DNA from 4 places in the Clavibacter rahimiani genome. Region 1 is predicted to be linked to each of the others. Evidence: predicted binding sites of a transcription regulator. Region 1 holds the regulator's gene; each other region holds the start of a gene.
The links. Region 1 encodes HrcA, which represses chaperone genes, less so after heat shock. Its sites were predicted from a motif close to TTNGCACTCGNNNNNNNCGAGTGCNAA; they were not measured.

Region 1 (4,709 bases):
TCCTGCCGGAGGGCCGACGCGCGCCCCGACGCCGCGGACGGGACGGCCTCCCGGCCGGGGGATGATGGACGGATGCCGTCCGCCCTGCCCCTCGCCGATCCCGCCCCCGCCGACGGCCTGCTGCCCGCGTCAGCCGCCGACGGCGCGGACGCCCGCGCCTTCGGCGTCTACCTCCACGTCCCCTTCTGCCGGGTGCGCTGCGGCTACTGCGACTTCAACACCTACACGGCGCCGGAGCTCCGCGGCGTGCGGCAGTCGGACTACGCGACGCAGGCCGTGCAGGAGGTGCGCTTCGCCGCGTCCGCGCTCCGCGACTCCGGCGTCCCCGCCCGCCCCGCGTCCACTGTCTTCCTCGGCGGCGGCACGCCCACGCTCCTGCCCGTCGCGGACCTCGTCCGGATGCTCGGCGCCGTGCGGGACACCTGGGGCATCGCGGAGGGCGCCGAGGTCACCACGGAGGCGAACCCGGACAGCGTCGACGACGCGTACCTCGCGGCCCTCGCGGCGGGCGGCTTCACGCGCGTGTCCTTCGGCATGCAGTCCGCGGTGCCGCGCGTGCTCGCCACGCTCGAGCGCACGCACGACCCCGCGCGCATCGCCCCGGTCGTCCGCGGCGCGCGCGCGGCGGGCCTCGAGGTGAGCCTCGACCTCATCTACGGCACGCCGGGGGAGACCCTCGACGACTGGCGCGCCTCGCTCGAGCAGGCCATCGCGCAGGAGCCCGACCACCTCTCCGCCTACGCGCTCATCGTCGAGCCCGGCACGAAGCTCGCCCGGCAGATCCGCCGCGGCGAGGTGCCCGAGCCCGACGAGGACCTGCAGGCCGACATGTACGAGCTCGCCGACCGCCTGCTCGGCGAGGCCGGGTACGAGTGGTACGAGGTGAGCAACTGGGCGCGCGGCGGACGCCGCAGCCGCCACAACCTCGCCTACTGGCAGGGCCACGACTGGTGGGGCGTCGGTCCCGGCGCGCACAGCCACGTGGGCGGCGTGCGCTGGTGGAACGTCAAGCACCCGGCGGCCTACGCCGACCGCGTGCTCGCGGGCGCGTCGCCCGGCGCCGGCCGCGAGACGCTCGACGACGCGACGCGCGAGGTGGAGCGCGTGCTGCTCGGCGCCCGCATCCGCGACGGCCTGGCGATCCCCACGCTCACCGCGGAGGGCCGCCGGCAGGTCGCGGGGCTCATCGCCGACGGGCTCGTGGATCCGCGCGCGGCCCTCGCCGGCACGCTCGTGCTCACGCTGCAGGGGCGCCTGCTCGCCGACGCCGTGGTCCGCCGGCTCCTGGAGGGCTGACCGCGCCAGGGCGGGCTGCGCGAAGCCCGTCGGGCGCGCGTCGCCCGGCCGTCAGAGGACGGCGGCGCCCACGTCGTCGCCGGCGGCGCGCTCGAGGTCGCTCCGCTCGACGCAGAACTCGTTGCCCTCCGGGTCCGCGAGCACCACCCAGCCGCTGCCGTCCGCGTTCCGCCGGTCCGCCACGAGCGCGGCCCCGAGCGCGAGGACGCGCTCGACCTCCTCGTCGCGCGTGCGGTCGTCGGGGGCGAGGTCGAGGTGCACCCGGTTCTTCCCCGTCTTCGGCGTGTCCGCGCGCTGCAGGATGATGCCCAGCCCGGAGACGGCGTCACCCAGCCACGCGGCGTCGTCGCCGGGGCGGTTCGGCTCGTCCGGATCCTCCTCGAACCCGGTCACGCCGGCCCAGAAGAGCGAGAGGGCGTGCGGGTCCCGGCAGTCGATGGCGACGTGCCGGATCCGCGCGCTCACCGGCGACCGCCTACTTGATCCACCGGATGTTGAGCGGGTAGCGGTAGGGGCGGCCGCTCTGGACGCGCGTGCCGCCGATGATCGCGAAGACGATGTTGACCACGACCACCGCGAAGATGACGAGGCCGAGCAGGAGGCTGATGAGGATCCCGAGGATCGGGATGACCACGAAGATCGCCTGCAGCACGTTGAGGATGACGAGCGCGCCGGTCACGTTGATGGTCCAGTTCGTCGCCTCCTTGCCCTCCTGGTCCGTGAAGCGGCCGCGCTCGCGGAACACGAGCCACACGATGAACGTCGGCACGATGAGGATCGCGAGGAAGTGCGTGAGCGACGCCCACAGGCGGTCCTCGCTCGGCGTGAGCGGTGCGGGGGCGCCGTAGGGGTGGGGGTCGGGTGCGGACATTCCGGTGGGGCCTCTCGGTGCGCGGCGCCGGCCGGCGTTCGTGTCGGCGGGCCGCTTCGGATCGGGGTGGCGCCGGGCGGCGCCTGGCCTCACCACGGTACCGGTGCCGACGCGCGACCGGCAATGCCGAGGAGGCTCCGCGCCGCGGTACGATTGGCAGTCAGAACCGACGAGTGCCAGGAGGGAGCCGCCATGGTCTCGGAACGCGGGCTCGACGTCCTCCGGGTGATCGTGCAGGACTACGTGTCCTCACGCGAGCCCGTGGGCTCCAAGTCCATCGTGGAGCGGCACGCCTTCGGCGTCTCGGCCGCCACCATCCGCAACGACATGGCCCTCCTCGAGGAGGAGGAGCTCATCGCCGCGCCCCACACGTCCTCCGGCCGCGTGCCGACGGACAAGGGCTACCGGCTGTTCGTCGACCAGCTCGCCGACGTGCGGCCGCTCACCCCGGCGCAGCGCCAGGCGATCCACGTGTTCCTCGGCGAGTCGGTCGACCTCGACGACGTGCTCGCGCGCACCGTGCGCCTCCTCGCGCAGCTCACCAACCAGGTCGCGCTCGTGCAGTACCCGTCGCTCGCCACCAGCCATGTGAAGCACGTCGAGCTCGTGGCGCTGTCGACGACGCGCGTGCTCACGGTGCTCATCACCGACACGGGCCGCGTCGAGCAGCGCGTCGTCGAGCTCGCGGGCGACCCGGACGACGCCTTCCTGGCCGGGATGCGCGCGCGCATCAACCAGGCGGTCGGCGGGCTCGGCCTCGCGGAGGCGGCGACCCGCCTCGAGACGCTCTCGGACGAGGTCGAGCCGCAGCAGCGCGCCGCCGCGTCCGCGCTCGCGGGCACGCTCGTCGAGCAGGTGCTCGCGAACCGGCAGGAGCGGCTGCTGCTGGCCGGATCCGCGAACCTCGCCCGCACCGAGCGCGACTTCCCGGGCAGCATCTCGCCCGTCCTCGAGGCCATCGAGGAGCAGGTGGTGCTCCTGCGCCTGCTCGGCGAGATGGAGGCCGACCAGCACGGCGTCTCCGTGAGCATCGGCCGGGAGAACGCGCCGTTCGGCCTCGGCGAGACGAGCGTGCTCACCAGCGGCTACAGCTCGTCCGGCGGCGTGCTCGCGCGCCTCGGCGTGCTGGGGCCGACCCGCATGGACTACTCCACCAACATGGCGTCGGTGCGCGCGGTCGCGCGCTACCTCTCGCGCCTGCTCGAGGAGCGGTGACGGCTCCACGCCGGCGCACCGCCCCTGATCCCCACGACCATCACCACCGAAGGGCCCGACGTGGCTGACCACTACGAAGTACTGGGCGTGAGCCGCGAGGCGACGCCAGAGGAGATCAAGAAGGCGTACCGCAAGCAGGCGCGCCAGCTCCACCCGGACGTCAACGACGCCCCCGACGCGGCCGAGCGGTTCAAGCTCGTGACGCACGCCTACGACGTGCTGTCCGACCCGCAGCAGCGCCAGCAGTACGACCTCGGCCCGCAGGCCGGGTTCGGCGGGGGCGGCCAGGGCTTCGGCGGGTTCGGCGACATCTTCGAGACGTTCTTCGGCGGCCAGCAGGGCGGCGGGGGCGGGCGCGGCCCGCGGTCGCGCCAGGAGCGCGGCCAGGACGCGCTGCTCCGCGTCGAGGTCGAGCTCGACGAGGTCATCTTCGGCGTGCACCGCGACCTCGAGATCGACACGGCCGTCGTGTGCGACACCTGTCACGGATCCTGCGCGCAGCCCGGCACGAGCGCCGTCACGTGCGACATCTGCCACGGCTCCGGCAGCATCCAGCGCCAGGTGCGCTCGCTCCTCGGCAACGTCATGACGTCGAGCCCCTGCGGCACCTGCCGCGGGTACGGCACGGTCATCCCGAACCCGTGCCCCACGTGCGCCGGCCAGGGCCGCGTCCGCGCGCGCCGCACCGTCCCGGTCGACATCCCGGCCGGCGTCGACACGGGCCTCCGCCTCCAGATGCCCGGCTCCGGCGAGGTCGGTCCCGCGGGCGGCCCGAACGGCGACCTGTACCTCGAGATCAAGGTCGCGCACCACGACGTCTTCAGCCGCAACGGCGACGACCTCCTCGCGACCGTCGAGGTGAGCATGGTCGACGCGATCCTCGGCAGCGACGCGCACATCGAGGCGCTCGACGGCGCGGTGGACCTCGAGCTCCGCCCGGGCATCCAGAGCGCGGAGATCATCACGGTCCGCGGCCGCGGCGTCACGAAGCTCCGCGGCTCCGGGCGCGGCGACCTCAAAATCGGGATCCAGGTGGTCACGCCGCAGAAGCTCGACCACAAGGAGCGCGACCTCATCCAGCAGTTCGCGAAGCGCAACAAGGCGCCGGCACCGCACCTGGCGCACTTCCAGCAGGGCCTCTTCCAGAAGCTCCGCGACCGCTTCCTCAACGTCTGACTGTGGCGCACTTCTACCTCGCCGACGACATGGGCGCGAGCGACCTCGCGGTCGACCGCGTCATCGTGCTCACCGGGCAGGAGGCGCGGCACGCGGTGATCGTGAGCCGCGTGCGCGCGGGGGAGGCGCTCCTCGTCGGCGACGGGCGCGG
Region 2 (4,709 bases), 1.1 Mb from region 1:
CGAACGTGGAGAAGGTCGTGGGCGCGCCCGTGATCGTCGTGGGCGACCGCCAGTACACGGGCCAGCCCGACGACGCCAAGGCGTTCGCCGCGTTCGTCCTCCAGGCCGCGGGCCAGGACGCGACGCCCGCGCCGACCGAGGCGCCGACGCCCACCGAGACGCCGACCACCGCCCCGTAGCGCGGCTCCTATGATGGATCGACGGCCCGCGAGGGACGTCGGCCGGCCTGGCGCAATTGGTAGCGCACCGCACTTGTAATGCGGCGGTTACGGGTTCGAGTCCCGTGGCCGGCTCCGAGACGGGAGCCGCCCCCGTGGGGCGCGCGGCGCGGGATCAGTCGAGGACCGTGATCATGCGCTCGCCCTCGACGGTCGAGCGGGGGCCCTTGTCGTCCGGCTCCGCGGCCCCGACGTACAGCCAGCCGAGGAGCTCCTCGCCCTCGCGCAGGTCGTGCATGCGCCGCACGGCGTCGCTGCGCGTGAGCGATCCGGTGCGCCAGAAGACGCCCCACCCCTGCTCCTCGAGCAGCAGCGTGAGCGCGTGCGCGACACCGGCGGCGACGGCCTCCTGCTCCCACCCCGGCACCTTGCGGCTCGGCGCCACGCAGGCGACGACGGCGACGAGCAGGCTCGCCCGGTGGGTCTTCTTGCGGTGCTTGCCGGATCCGGGGTCGCCCGCGGCCTCGTCCATCGCGGCGCCGAGGCGGTCGCGGGCCGCGCCGCGGATCTCGATGATCCGCCACGGCCGCAGCCCGCCGTGGTCGGCCAGCCGCGAGGCGGCCTCCACGAGCGGGACGAGGGCCTCGTGCGTCGGCGCGGCCTCGCCGACGGACGAGCGCGACCGTCGGTCGCGCAGCGCCGTGAGCACCGGGCCGGCCCATCCGGGTGTGCCGGGCGCGGACGGGTCGGCGTCGCCGCCCGCCCGATGCCGCGGCACGTCGGTCACTCCGCGGTGCGGAACGACATGGAGACCGAGTTCATGCAGAACCGGTCGCCGGTGGGGGTCTGCGGCGCGTCGTCGAAGACGTGCCCGAGGTGGGATCCGCAGCGGGCGCAGACGACCTCGACGCGCTTCATGCCGAGGCTCGTGTCCGTGTACAGCTTGACCGCGTCGCTCTCCTTGGGCGCGTAGAAGCTCGGCCATCCGCAGTGGGAGTCGAACTTGGTGTCGCTCGTGAAGAGCTCGGCGCCGCAGGCCTTGCAGCCGTAGACGCCGGTGCGCTCCTCGTCCAGCAGCTCGCCGGTCCAGGGGCGCTCGGTGGCCTGCTGGCGCAGCACCGCGTACTCCTCGGGGGAGAGCTCCTGACGCCACTGGTCGTCGGTCTTCTCGATCTCGTAGGCCATGGTGCGGGTCCTTTCTCGCTGGTCGATCCTAGGGGCGGCGTCCCAGCGCGCCTCCAGGGGGAACCGCCGCGACGGCCCGGGGATTCCTCCATCCGGGGAACTCCCGGCCGGGCGTGCGGTGTCGGCGGCCCCGTCGCGGAGCCCGTCCGGAGCGGCCGGGGACACCCCGAGCGCGTGAGCGGGGCGCCCAGGGAGGCGCACCTAGTATGTGGGGGATGTCGGGGAAGGAGCACGCCGTGGACCAGCGCGAGACCCGCCCCGCGACCGCCCCGGTGGCCGAGCAGCGTCCCGCCGTCGAGCTCGACGACCGGGCACGCGCGGTGCTCGACTTCGAGCGGGACTGGACGCGTCACGCCGGTGCGAAGGAGGAGGCGATCCGCCAGACCTTCGGCATCTCCGCCACGCGCTACTACCAGCTGCTGGGCGCCCTCCTCGAGACGCGTCAGGCGCTCGCCTACAACCCCCTCCTCGTGGGGCGCCTCCTGCGCCTCCGCGAGACGCGCGCCGCCGCCCGTGCGGCCCGCGCCCTGCCCGCCGGTCTCCCGCACCGTCCGTCCGCGCGCTGACCCCGCGCCCCACCGAGGAGACACGAGACCGCCATGCCCTCCCACGCTCCCGATCGCTTCGACGACGTCCCCGGTGACCTGAGCCGCGTGGGCGCACACCGCGCACCCCGTCCGCGTCACCACCGGTTCCGCGCCTTCGCCTGGGCTGCGCTCGCGACGGGCGTCCTCGTCGGGCTGGGCGTCGTCGGCCTCTTCGTCATCGACGACCGCGTCTCCTTCACCGACATCATCCCGAGCGACAGCGCATCCGAGGCGGCGGCCCCCACGGAGGTGCCGACCGCGGCGCCCACCGCGGTCCCCGGCATGGTCGTGACCGTCCTCAACGGCACGCGGACCTCGGGCCTCTCCGCGCGGGCCGCCGCGACGCTCGAGTCCGGGGGCTGGAAGGTCGGGTCGCGCGCCAACGCCAGCACGTCCGACATCACCGCGACGACCGTCTACTACTACGACGCCGCGGACGAGGGCGCCGCGCGAGGACTGGTCCAGGCGCTGGGGGTGGGCGACGTGCAGCAGTCGGACCAGTTCCGGCCCGCGGAGGGCACCCCGTCCGCGTCGGCGCCGCGGCTGACGGCCGTGCTCGGCTCGGACTACGCGTCCCGCGGCTGACCGGCGGCGCACCCGCGGCGCACCGCAGACCACGCGACGCGCCTCCGTGGAGGAACCGGACCGCGGATCACGGGCCCTGGCTATGGTGCTGCCTGGTCGCACGCCCGTCGCGCACCAGGCGCTGCATGCGGTGAGTCCCGAGGGCGTGGCGCGGGGTCGATGCAGGGCTCCGCGGACGACCCGGGGGTGGCGGCACCGCGCCCTCGACACCGCGCAGTCGCACATGGAGAAGCACATGGCCAACGGCACCGTGAAGTGGTTCAACGGGGAGAAGGGGTTCGGGTTCATCACCGTCGACGCCGTCGAGGGCGGACCGGCCCAGCAGGACGTCTTCGTCCACTACTCGGCGATCGAGATGTCCGGCTACAAGGTCCTGGAGGAGGGGCAGCGCGTCGCCTTCCAGATCGGGCAGGGCTCCAAGGGCCTGCAGGCCGAGAACGTCACCCCCGCCTAGAGGGGCACCGCCACGACGCCGTCGCCCACGAGGGCGACGGCGTCGTCGCGTTCCCCGGGCCGCCCGGCCTGTGAGCGGCTCGCTTGCACTCCCGTAGGGCGAGTGCCAGAATCGTCCCTGGCACTCCCTCACGGGGAGTGCTAGACGACTGCCTTTTTCCTGACGTCCGGGAGGGACGAGAGATACACATGGCTAAGATCATCGCTTTTGACGAAGAAGCCCGCCGCGGCCTCGAGCGCGGCCTGAACATCCTGGCCGACGCGGTCCGCGTGACCCTCGGCCCGCGTGGCCGCAACGTCGTCCTGGAGAAGAAGTGGGGCGCCCCCACCATCACGAACGACGGCGTCTCCATCGCCAAGGAGATCGAGCTCGACGACCCGTTCGAGAAGATCGGCGCGGAGCTCGTCAAGGAGGTCGCCAAGAAGACCGACGACGTCGCCGGTGACGGCACGACCACCGCGACCGTCCTCGCGCAGGCCCTGGTCCGCGAGGGCCTCCGCAACGTCGCCGCGGGCGCCGACCCCATCAGCCTCAAGCGCGGCATCGAGAAGGCCGTCGCCGCCGTCACGGAGGAGCTGAAGCTCGCCGCGAAGGAGATCGAGACCAAGGAGGAGATCGCCGCCACCGCGTCCATCTCCGCCGGCGACGCCACCATCGGCGCGATCATCGCCGAGGCCATCGACAAGGTCGGCAAGGAGGGCGTCGTCACCGTCGAGGAGTCGAACACCTTCGGCACCGAGCTCGAGCTCACCGAGGGCATGCGCTTCGACAAGGGCTACCTGTCGCAGTACTTCGTCACCGACCCCGAGCGCCAGGAGGCCGTGTTCGAGGACGCGTACATCCTGATCGTCAACTCGAAGATCTCGAACATCAAGGACCTGCTGCCGATCGTCGACAAGGTCATCCAGTCGGGCAAGCAGCTCCTCATCATCGCGGAGGACGTCGACGGCGAGGCCCTGGCCACGCTCGTCGTGAACAAGATCCGCGGCATCTTCAAGTCGGTCGCCGTCAAGGCCCCCGGCTTCGGCGACCGCCGCAAGGCGCAGCTGCAGGACATCGCCATCCTCTCGGGTGGCCAGGTCATCGCCGAGGAGGTCGGCCTCAAGCTCGAGAACGTCACCCTCGACCTGCTCGGCACGGCCCGCAAGGTCGTCATCACCAAGGACGAGACCACGATCGTCGACGGCGGCGGCGACGCCACCGAGATCGCGGCCCGCGTGCAGCAGATCCGCAACGAGATCTCCAACACCGACAGCGACTACGACCGCGAGAAGCTCCAGGAGCGCCTCGCGAAGCTCGCGGGCGGCGTGGCGGTCATCAAGGCCGGCGCGGCGACCGAGGTCGAGCTCAAGGAGCGCAAGCACCGCATCGAGGACGCCGTCCGCAACGCGAAGGCCGCCGTCGAGGAGGGCATCGTCGCCGGTGGCGGCGTCGCCCTCATCCAGGCCGGCAAGCTCGCCTTCGAGAAGCTCCAGCTCGAGGGCGACGAGGCCACCGGCGCGAACATCGTCCGCGTCGCGGTCGACGCTCCGCTCAAGCAGATCGCCCTCAACGCGGGCCTCGAGCCCGGCGTCGTGGCCGAGCGCGTCCGCAACCTCCCCTCGGGTCACGGCCTCAACGCCGCCACGGGCGAGTACGTCGACATGCTCGCCGCGGGGATCAACGACCCGGTGAAGGTCACGCGCTCGGCTCTGCTGAACGCCGCGTCCATCGCCGGTCTGTTCCTCACGACCGAGGCGG
Region 3 (4,709 bases), 1.2 Mb from region 1:
CCCGAAGGTCATCGAGCTGTACCTCGGCACGCTCGCGGCCGACCAGGAGAAGGCCAAGGCGGCGCCCCAGCCCTGATCCCGGACCTCGCACCACCCGACGCGGCATCCCTCCGGGGGTGCCGCGTCGTCGTGTGCGGGGCGGGTGCCCTCAGGGGACGGACGCGCCGGGGGGGGCCTGTGCGGCCGTCGCACCGAGCCGGGCCGCTCTCGGTCGGGCTGATCGCCGGAGCGGCCCTCGACGTGCCCCTCGTCCGGCATCGGGAGGGCACCCGTCCCTGGATCACCTGCCGTCCCCGCATCGCCTCTCCTGACCTGTGACGGCCGCCGTCGTGATCCCGGCACCGGCCCCGGAGCCCCTCTCCGTCGCCGCTCGGCGCTCCTCCCCGAGCGGACCCGGCAGCACCTCTCCGCCGCCGCAGGCGGCCCCCTGCGTCGCCCGCCCGGCCCCGGGTCCTCCGGGCACGCCGAAGGGCCCGGTCCATGCGGACCGGGCCCTCAGCCGTGCGTGGTGCGGTGCTAGTCGAGCTTGCCGTAGACCTGCTCGGAGAAGGTCTGGACGTTGCCCTCGGTGTACTTGTAGACGGAGACGTACGCCTCGGTCGGGTCGCCGTTCTCATCCCACGTGATGGGGCCGGAGATGCCGTCGTAGTCGACGTCCTCCCCGTCGGCGATGAGCTTCGCGCAATCGGCGAAGGACTCGCACTTGGTGCCGCCCTCGGAGACGGACTGGAGGTTCTCCTTCAGCGTCGCGCCGTCGGTCGCACCGCCCTGGAGGGCGGCGAGCGCGAGGAGCGTCGTGCCGTCGTAGGACTCGGCGGCGTAGCTGAAGACGGTCAGCTCGGGTTCGCCATCGGCCTTGACCATGTCCTGCAGACGACCCTGGAAGTCCTCCTTGGCCTCGACGCCGGGGTTCGTGAACTGCGCGCCCGCGATGTCGACGTTGGTGTCGGTCTCCTTGATGACGCCGTAGTTGCCGTCCGTGCCGTAGAAGTTGTTGAAGTCGAAGCCCTTGGACGCGAGCTGGTCGGCGATCGTCTTGATCTCGTCGAACGAGATGACCACGAGCGCGTCGGGGTTCGGGGCGAGCACCGACGTGATGGCGCTGTTGAAGTCCGTCGCGGACGGCTCGAACACCGACTCGGCGGCGATGGTGGCGCCACCCTCCTCGAGCGTCTTCTTGATGTTCTCGCGGAGGCCGGTGCCGTACGCGTCGTTCATGTAGAGGATCGAGACGTTGGTCTTGCCGTCCTGGAGGATCTTGTTGCCGAGGATGCGGCCCTGGAGCACGTCCGAGGGGGCGGTCCGCCAGTAGTAGCCGTCGTCCTCGTAGGTCGTGAAGTCGGGCGACGTGTTCGCCGGCGACAGCTGCACGACGCCGGCCTGCGTGACCTGGTCGATGAAGGTCTTCGAGACGCCGGAGGACGCGGCACCGAGGATGGCGCTGTTGCCGTCCGCGATGAGCGACGTGGCCGACTGGCTCGCGATGTCGGTGGTGGTGTCGCCCGAGTCCTTGTCGGTGACGCTGACCGTGATGCCGGCCTTCGCGTCGTTGATCTCCTGCTCGGCGAGGTGGACGCCGGCGAACTCGGGCGGGCCGAGGACGGCCAGCGAGCCGGTCTGGGGGAGGATCGTGCCGATCTTCAGCTCGAGGCCGCCATCGGCCGTCGCGCCCCCGTCGCTCCCGCCGCTGCTGCTGGAGCAGCCGGCAAGGACGAGGGCGCCGGCCACCGCGACGGTGACGGCGCTGAGGGCGGTGCGGGCGGATCGTGAGCGGGAGGCCGAAGCCCTGCCGAATGCGCTCATGGTGCTCCTTATGGATGTGTGTGGTGATGCTCGGGAATGTGGTGCATGAGGCACGCGAATGCGCGCCTCGCCTGGTGCGACCCTAGGGTGCGGATGAGACGGACACAATGCATCGGCATTTCCAGCGTGTAACGCGACCTGATCGTTACCATCCGGCGAATGCGCGACGGGATCCGAATCAGATGCCCTCGGCGACCGGCGTTTCCCTCTGTGCGCGCTCGGCGACCGGGATGGTGCGGCGGGACGCGCGGAGCATGTCGACCGTGAGCAGCACGAGCGCCGCCCAGACGATCGCGAAGCCGGCCCAGCGCTCGGGCGGCATCGCCTCGTGCATCACGAACACCCCGAACGCGAACTGCAGCAGCGGGGCCAGGTACTGGGTGAGGCCGATCACGGACAGCGGCAGGCGCCCGGCCGCGAAGCCGAAGAGGAGGAGCGGCCCCGCGGTCACGACCCCCGTGCTGACGAGCAGGAGCGTGTGCCCGAGCGAGACCTGACCGAGGGTGAGCCCCGCGCCCGCGCCGGTGATCACGAGCATGGTCGTGGACGCGGGCACCAGCCACGCGGTCTCGATCGCGAGGCCGGACAGCGCGTCCGCCCCGCCGCTCACGCGCTTCTTCACGAGGCCGTACAGGCCGAAGGACCCGGCGAGCGCGAGCGAGACCCACGGCAGCTGGCCGTAGCCGATCGCGATGACGGCCACCGCGATCGCGGACAGCGCCACCGCGCTCCACTGCAGGGGGCGCAGGCGCTCGCGCAGGAGGATCACGCCGAGCAGCACCGTGACGATCGGGTTGATGAAGTAGCCGAGCGCGGTCTCGACGACGTGGCCGGAGAGCGTGCCGTAGACGTAGACGGTCCAGTTCACGAGGATCAGGTGGCCCGCCAGGGCGAGGCCGAACAGGAGCCTCGGCCGCCGCACGATCGCGAGCACGTGCGACCAGCGCCGGGCAGCCGTGATGACGAGGGCGCAGACCACGAGCGAGAAGAGGATCCGCCAGGCGACGATCTCGAGGGCCCCCGCGGGCGCGAGCAGCAGGAAGTAGACGGGGAGGACGCCCCACAGCCCGTAGGCGCCGACGGCAGCGAGGAGGCCGGTGCGGGTCGAGGACTCCGAGGCGGGGCGCGTCACTCGACGAGGCTAGCGCCGGGGCGACCGCGGCCCGGCCACGCGGCGACCCCGTGACGCGCGAGAGCCCGGCCGAACGTGTCGGCCGGGCTCCCGGGTGGTGCTGTGGTGCGGTGTCGCGGTGTGCGGAGCGTCAGCGCTCGATGACGGCGAGCACGTCGCGCGCGGAGAGGACGAGGAGGTCCTGGCCGTCGTACTTGACCTCGGTTCCGCCGTACTTGGAGTAGATGACCTTGTCGCCCACGGCGACGTCGAGCGGGACGCGGTTGCCGTTGTCGTCGATGCGACCGGGGCCCACGGCCACGACCTCGCCCTCCTGGGGCTTCTCCTTGGCGGTGTCGGGGATGACCAGACCAGACGCGGTGGTCTGCTCGGCTTCGACCTGCTGGATGACGATGCGATCCTCGAGCGGCTTGATGGAGACCGACACGGTTGACCTCTTCCTTCTCACATACGGGACAAGACTGATTGGCAATCCCCGGGGGAGAGTGCCAGGTGAGATTCTACGGGCTGGGCTTGCACTCGTGCAACGCGAGTGCCAATCCGTGGGGAGCGGCCCCGGTACGGTGGGCGGATGGATCAGACCGACCTCCGCGAGGTGCTCTCGCTCGAGGGGCTCCGCCTGCTCGACTCCCTCCCCGAGCCCCGGCCGGGTGACGACATGGTCCGGATCGTCAGCGCGCTGCGGGCCGAGGGGCACTCGCCCGCCCGCGTCAGCGCCGTGCTCACGCAGGCCCGCCTGCGGGCCCGGGCTCGCGTCAAGTTCGGCGACTTCGCCGAGCGCATGCTCTTCACCGAGGCGGGGCTCGAGCAGGCGACCCGGCTGGCCGTCGCGGCGCAGCACGCGGGCCGGTTCCAGCAGGCCGGCGTCGCGCACGTCGCCGACCTCGGCTGCGGGATCGGCGGGGACGCGATGGCGATGGCGGCCATCGGGATCCGCGTCACGGCGGTCGAGCGCGACGAGGTGACGGCGGCGGTCGCCGGCTGGAACCTCGCGCCGTTCCCCGAGGCCGAGGTCGAGCAGGGCACGGCCGAGGCGTTCGACGCCGGCCGCGTCGACGGCGTGTACCTCGACCCGGCGCGCCGCACGGACGGGCACTCCTCCACCCGGCGCATCTCGGATCCGGACGCCTACTCCCCCACCCTCTCCGCCGCGTTCGCGCTCGCGGCGGGGCGGGCCGCCGGGATCAAGCTCGGGCCGGGGCTCGACCGCGACCTCATCCCCGAGGAGGCCGAGGCGCAGTGGGTCTCCGTCGACGGGCAGGCGGTGGAGATGGGCCTGTGGTTCGGGCCGACGCGGCGCGACGGCGTGCGGCGGGCGGCGCTCGTGATCGCGGGCGGGTCGCAGGCGGAGCTCACCTCGGCCGCCGACAGCGAGGACGCGGAGCTCGGCGAGCTCGGCGCGCACCTGTACGAGCCGGACGGCGCGGTGATCCGCGCGCGGCTCATCGGCGACGTGGCCCGGTCGCTCGACGGGCACATGGTCGGCGCGGGCATCGCGTGGATCACGTCCGACCGAGAGCAGGCGACGCCCTTCGCGCGCGGGTTCCGCGTGCGCGAGGTGCTGCCGCTCGACGAGCAGCGGCTGAAGCGCGAGCTGCGGGCGCGCGGGATAGGGACGCTCGAGATCAAGAAGCGCGGGGTCGACGTCGACCCGGCGCGGCTGCGCACGCGGCTGCAGCTGAAGGGCGACGCGTCGGCGACGCTCATCGCGACGCGCGTGGGCGGCCGGCGGGTCGCGATCCTCGCGGACCGGCACGGGGTCGACGCGGGCTGA
Region 4 (4,709 bases), 670 kb from region 1:
CGGTGGCGCACGGCGGCTCCGCGGAGGACGCCTTCCACGTCGTGATCCCGAGCCTCCCCGGCTTCGGCTTCTCGGGGAAGCCGACGGGCACGGGCTGGGGCGCGCGGCGCACGGCCCGCGCCTGGGCCGAGCTCATGCGCCGCCTCGGCTACGACGCCTGGTACGCGCAGGGCGGCGACCTCGGAGCGTCGGTCACGTCCGAGCTCGCGGCCCTCGAGGCCGCGGAGGGCATCGGGCTCCGGGCGATCCACCTCAACATGGCGCCCTTCATGCCCACGGACGACGAGATGCGCGAGGCCACCGACGAGGAGCGGCGGATGATGGCGGAGACCGGGCACTACTGGCAGCAGCTGTCCGGCTACTCGCAGATGATGTCGACCCGGCCGCAGACCGTCGGGTACGCGCTGCAGGACTCCCCCGCGGGGCTCGCCGCGTGGATCTACGCCATGTTCCAGGACGTCGGCGGATCCCACGACGAGCACGGCGACGCCGAGGCGCTCTTCGCGCTCGACGAGATGATCGACGACGTGATGCTGTACTGGCTGCCCGGCACGGCGGCCTCCGCGGCGCGCTTCTACTGGGAGTCGGCGCAGGTCGGCTGGGCGACGCCGGGCACGATCGACGCGCCGATCACCATCCCGACGGGGCTCAGCGTCATGCCGGGCGAGTACGTGCGCCGATCGCGCCGCTGGGCGGAGCGCCGGTACACGGACCTCGTGCTGTTCAGCGAGGTCGCGCGCGGCGGGCACTTCGCGCTGCTCGAGCAGCCGGGGCTCCTCGTCGACGACATCCGGACGACGTTCCGCGGGCGCTGATCCGCGACCCGGCGGGTCAGCCCCCGAACGGCCGCAGCGACACCGACTCGAGGGTGCCGTCGCGGGTCTGGTCGACCACGAGGCGCACGGCGCGCGCGACGGACGCGGGCTCGAGGTAGCGCGCCTCGTCGTACTCGCCGCCCTCCTTGGCGCGGAGCTCGCGCTGCATGTCGGTGGCGACGCGGCCCGGGTGCACGCTCGAGACGCGCACGCCGTGCGGGCGCTCCTCCTCGCGGAGGGCGTCGCCGAGGGCGCGGAGGGCGAACTTGGATCCCGCGTAGACGCCGCCCGTGGGATTCGCCGTGAAGCCGGATCCGGAGTTGACGAGCACGACCTGCCCGCGGGCCGCCCGGAGCGCGGGCAGGAGGATCCGCGTGACCTCGGCGACCGCGAAGACATTGACCTCGAACACCCGGCGCCACTCCTCGACGGGCGTGCGGTCGACGGCGTCGCCGCCGATCACGCCGGCCGAGTGCACGAGCACATCGAGCCGGTCGAGCGCGGGGACGGATCCCTCCAGCCCGCCCGCGGCGAGGTCGGCGGCCCAGCCGACGGCGTCGGGGAGGGAGGCGGCGAGCGCGTCGACCGCGTCCCGGTCGCGCCCGTGGACGATGACGCGGTGGGTGCGGCCGAGGTCCTCGGCGATCGCCCGGCCGATGCCGCGGGTGGCCCCGGTGACGAGGGCGACGGGGCGGGCGGTGTCGGTCATGGGTCCTCCTGGTGGCCGGGCCTCCAGGCTACCCACGGCGTCCGGCCTCCCCGCCCGGTGCGGTCCGGGGCCGTCCGGGGCATGACGTAGCGTGAAGGGGACCCGGTCGCGAGGCCGGGTCCCCGCCCCGACCCGCACCGAGAGGATCCGCCCGTGCACGCCCGCTTCCCCGCCAGCCTCGAGGTGCTGCGCCAGGAGGCCCGCGACGAGCTGGACGCCGTGATCGAGCACCGCTGCCGGAACGGCGACGACCCGTGGGAGGTCATCCCGGAGCTGCCCACCGTGGACGAGCACGTGGTGGCGACCCTCCGGCAGGACGCGCTCGAGGCGGACGGCGTGGCGGAGGAGCTCGCGCGCGTGCGCCATCCGTCGACCGCGCCGGGCGTCGTCGCGCGCTTCGAGTACCGGCTGCTGCGCGGGATCGCGCTGGAGCATCCGGACCTCTCACGCGCGGTCTGGACCCTCATCGGGCGCATGGAGCGCGACCTCCGCCGACGCGCCTGAACCGGTGGTCAGAGCGCCATTCGCCCTGGGCGAACGGCTTGGCACTCGCATGCCCCGAGTGCTAATCTCGACGCAGTTGAGCCGAGGGGGCTCAACCCCACAGATCATCAGAGGAGTCGAGCATGAACATGACCTTCGATCCGTTCCGCGAGCTGGACCGCGCCATGGGCGCCCTGGCCGAGACCCGCCAGGCCAACCGTCCGATGCCCATCGACCTGCACCGCGAGGGCGACACCTACGTGCTGGCCGCCGACCTCCCGGGCATCGACCCGGGCTCGGTCGACATCGACGTGGACGGCCAGCTGCTGACCATCCGCGCGGAGCGCACGCTCGCCGGCGACCCCGGGGTCCGCTGGCTCACCCGCGAGCGCGTGGCCGGCACGTTCCTGCGCCAGCTCACGCTCGGCCAGGGCATCGACACCGAGCGCATCTCGGCGCACTACGCCAACGGCGTGCTCAGCGTCACCATCCCGGTGAGCGAGCGGGCGAAGCCGCGCAAGATCGCGGTCACGTCCGAGGAGCCCCAGGGCCAGGACGCGCGCACGCTGACGGTGGAGCAGGGCGCGTCCGCCGCGAGCTGATCCGCCCGGTGCCCCTTCGGCGCCGCCCACGACGAGGAGCCGTCGTCCGCACCGCGGGCGGCGGCTCCTCGCATGTCCGGGGGCGCCGGGTCAGCCGATGCGCGGCCGGAGCCCCGCGTGGATCGCGAGCGGGTTCACGAGCGAGCCGTGGATCTGGAGCACGGGGTCGGCGAGGTCGACCATCCGCCGGTTGTCCCGGAGCTGCAGCCGGTTGAGGCACGAGCGCGCGAACGACGGCGCGAAGAGGTCGAACCGGGCGGCGCGCTCCGCGAGCTCCGGGTGCGCGCGCTCGTGGTCGGCGAGCGCCTCGGCGGCCACGCGCCACAGGCCGTCGGGTCCGAGGTCGTCGCGGTCCTCGAGGAGCGCGGCGGCGAAGCGGAGGAAGCCGTCCATCACGTCGGTGAAGACCGTGAGGGCGCGCTCGTCCTCGGGGACGTCCATCCGGATCCGCCGCACGTCCTCCGGCAGGTCCCGCTCCGGGTCGAACAGGGCCACCTCCTCGGCGATGTCCTTCATCAGCACGCGGACGACGACGTGGTCGCGCAGCACGAGGATCACGTTCTCGCCGTGGGGCATGAACGCGAGGTCGTGCGCGAGGAGCGCGTGCGCGAGCGGCACGAGGTAGGCGTCGAGCCAGCGGCGGAGCCAGGCCGCGGCACCGATCCCCGACGCGTCGATGAGCGCCCCGATCACGGGGGCACCGGCCGCGTCGACGTGCAGGAGGCTCGTCATGCTCATGAGCCGCTCGCCCTCCGCGAGTCCCGGCACCGGCGACTCGCGCCAGAGCGCGGACAGCATCTTCCCGTGCGCGTGGCCGGGCGGCAGGGCCGAGTCGACGCGGGCGTCGCGCACGCCGACGGACGCGACCTCGCGGAGGATCCCGAAGCCGAGCCGCGCGAACTCCGCGTCGCCCACGACGAGCGCGTGCACCCAGTCGTTGATCGCCGGGGTCACGGCCATGTAGGCCGGCGACAGCCCGCGCGTGAACCCCATGTTGAGGATCGACAGCGACGTCTTCACGTAGCAGCGCTCGGGGGTCGTGCGGTTGGCCCAGGTGCGGATCGACTGCTGGGCGCCGTACTCGTCGTCGCCCGTGCCGAGGAGCACGATGTCGCGCGTCGCGACGAGCCCGGCGAACGTGACCGTGACGACGTTCTCCCACTGCCACGGGTGCACGGGGACGAGCACGCGGGCGGCGGGGTCGATGCCGAGGTCGGCGAGCCGCGCGCGGAAGCGGTCGCGGACGGACGCGCCGAGCTCCGCGTCGAGGAACGCGTCCCGGTCGAGGCCGTCGACGGCGGCGAAGTGCGCGAGGCGCTCGTGCACGGCGAGCCAGAGGATCCGGACGTCCTGACCCGCCTCGGGCGCGTACCGGTCGTGGTCGTCGAGGTCGAAGCCGATGCGGCCGTTGGTCGCGACGAAGCACGGGTGGCCCTCGTCCATCGTCGACTCGACCTCGGCGTACGAGGCGGTGAGGAGGCCGCGCGCGTCGGGCACGTCGCGGAGGCGCGAGAAGGCCGCGGCCGAGAGCGTGCTCTGGATCTCGTCGAGGTAGACGGGCAGGACCTCGTCGGTGATCCCGAGCCGGTCGCGGAGGTCGAGCACGAGGTCGATCGCGTCGAGCGCGGCGGGCTCGCCGTCCACCGTGCGGCGGATGCTCGACTCGTCGACGTCCCAGTGGTCGAGCGCGAGGATCCGTGCCCGGTAGGCGTGGACGCTCCGACCGTCGGCGCTCGGGACGCGGTAGTCGGCCCAGTCCCGGGGATCGTGCGGGCGGCGGGGCGCGCCGGGCGGCCGCTCGGGCTCCGCGCGCTCGGGGGCGATGAGCAGCTCGTGCGCGAACTCGGCGAGCGCCTTGCGCACGAGGTGGCGGGTGGCGGCCGCCCAGGCGTCGGGCCGGAGGTGCGCGGCGCGGTGGACGCGCGGGTCGGGGTCGGCCGTCCGGTCGCGGATGGGGGCGGGGGCGAGGGTGGGGATCATGCGGGGTCCGTCCGTGTCGAGGGCGTGCAGGAGGGCGTCGTCGCGCGTGAGGACGCTGAGGAGCGCGTGCTTGGCGCCGGTGTCGACGACGCGGAGCGGTCGGAAGCCGACGCGCGCGTT

Region 2: groL (chaperonin GroEL) is a predicted target of HrcA. The motif match lies at 3,087-3,113, and genes of this name have one in related genera.
Region 3: groES (co-chaperone GroES) is a predicted target of HrcA. The motif match lies at 3,448-3,474, and genes of this name have one in related genera.
Region 4: ACT7CP_RS10985 (Hsp20/alpha crystallin family protein) is a predicted target of HrcA. The motif match lies at 2,067-2,093, and genes of this name have one in related genera.

Annotation. Positions count from the first base shown of each region.
Region 1 covers NZ_CP199790.1:1,638,066-1,642,774, forward strand. The annotation lists gene hemW (radical SAM family heme chaperone HemW) at 73-1,296, shown strand; gene ACT7CP_RS07795 (VOC family protein) at 1,348-1,761, opposite strand; gene ACT7CP_RS07800 (DUF4870 domain-containing protein) at 1,772-2,167, opposite strand; gene hrcA (heat-inducible transcriptional repressor HrcA) at 2,360-3,382, shown strand; gene dnaJ (molecular chaperone DnaJ) at 3,443-4,558, shown strand; gene ACT7CP_RS07815 (16S rRNA (uracil(1498)-N(3))-methyltransferase) at 4,561-4,709, shown strand, end outside.
Region 2 covers NZ_CP199790.1:2,702,057-2,706,765, reverse strand. The annotation lists gene ACT7CP_RS12815 (DsbA family protein) at 1-179, shown strand, start outside; tRNA gene ACT7CP_RS12810 (tRNA-Thr) at 221-293, shown strand; gene ACT7CP_RS12805 (nitroreductase family protein) at 334-936, opposite strand; gene msrB (peptide-methionine (R)-S-oxide reductase MsrB) at 942-1,343, opposite strand; gene ACT7CP_RS12795 (DUF3263 domain-containing protein) at 1,580-1,909, shown strand; gene ACT7CP_RS12790 (LytR C-terminal domain-containing protein) at 1,943-2,515, shown strand; gene ACT7CP_RS12785 (cold-shock protein) at 2,751-2,969, shown strand; gene groL (chaperonin GroEL) at 3,158-4,709, shown strand, end outside.
Region 3 covers NZ_CP199790.1:2,808,014-2,812,722, forward strand. The annotation lists gene ACT7CP_RS13240 (ABC transporter ATP-binding protein) at 1-76, shown strand, start outside; gene ACT7CP_RS13245 (ABC transporter substrate-binding protein) at 517-1,803, opposite strand; gene rarD (EamA family transporter RarD) at 1,982-2,935, opposite strand; gene groES (co-chaperone GroES) at 3,066-3,362, opposite strand; gene ACT7CP_RS13260 (THUMP-like domain-containing protein) at 3,507-4,709, shown strand.
Region 4 covers NZ_CP199790.1:2,311,867-2,316,575, forward strand. The annotation lists gene ACT7CP_RS10970 (epoxide hydrolase family protein) at 1-815, shown strand, start outside; gene ACT7CP_RS10975 (SDR family oxidoreductase) at 832-1,524, opposite strand; gene ACT7CP_RS10980 (hypothetical protein) at 1,678-2,028, shown strand; gene ACT7CP_RS10985 (Hsp20/alpha crystallin family protein) at 2,151-2,609, shown strand; gene ACT7CP_RS10990 (GNAT family N-acetyltransferase) at 2,700-4,709, opposite strand, start outside.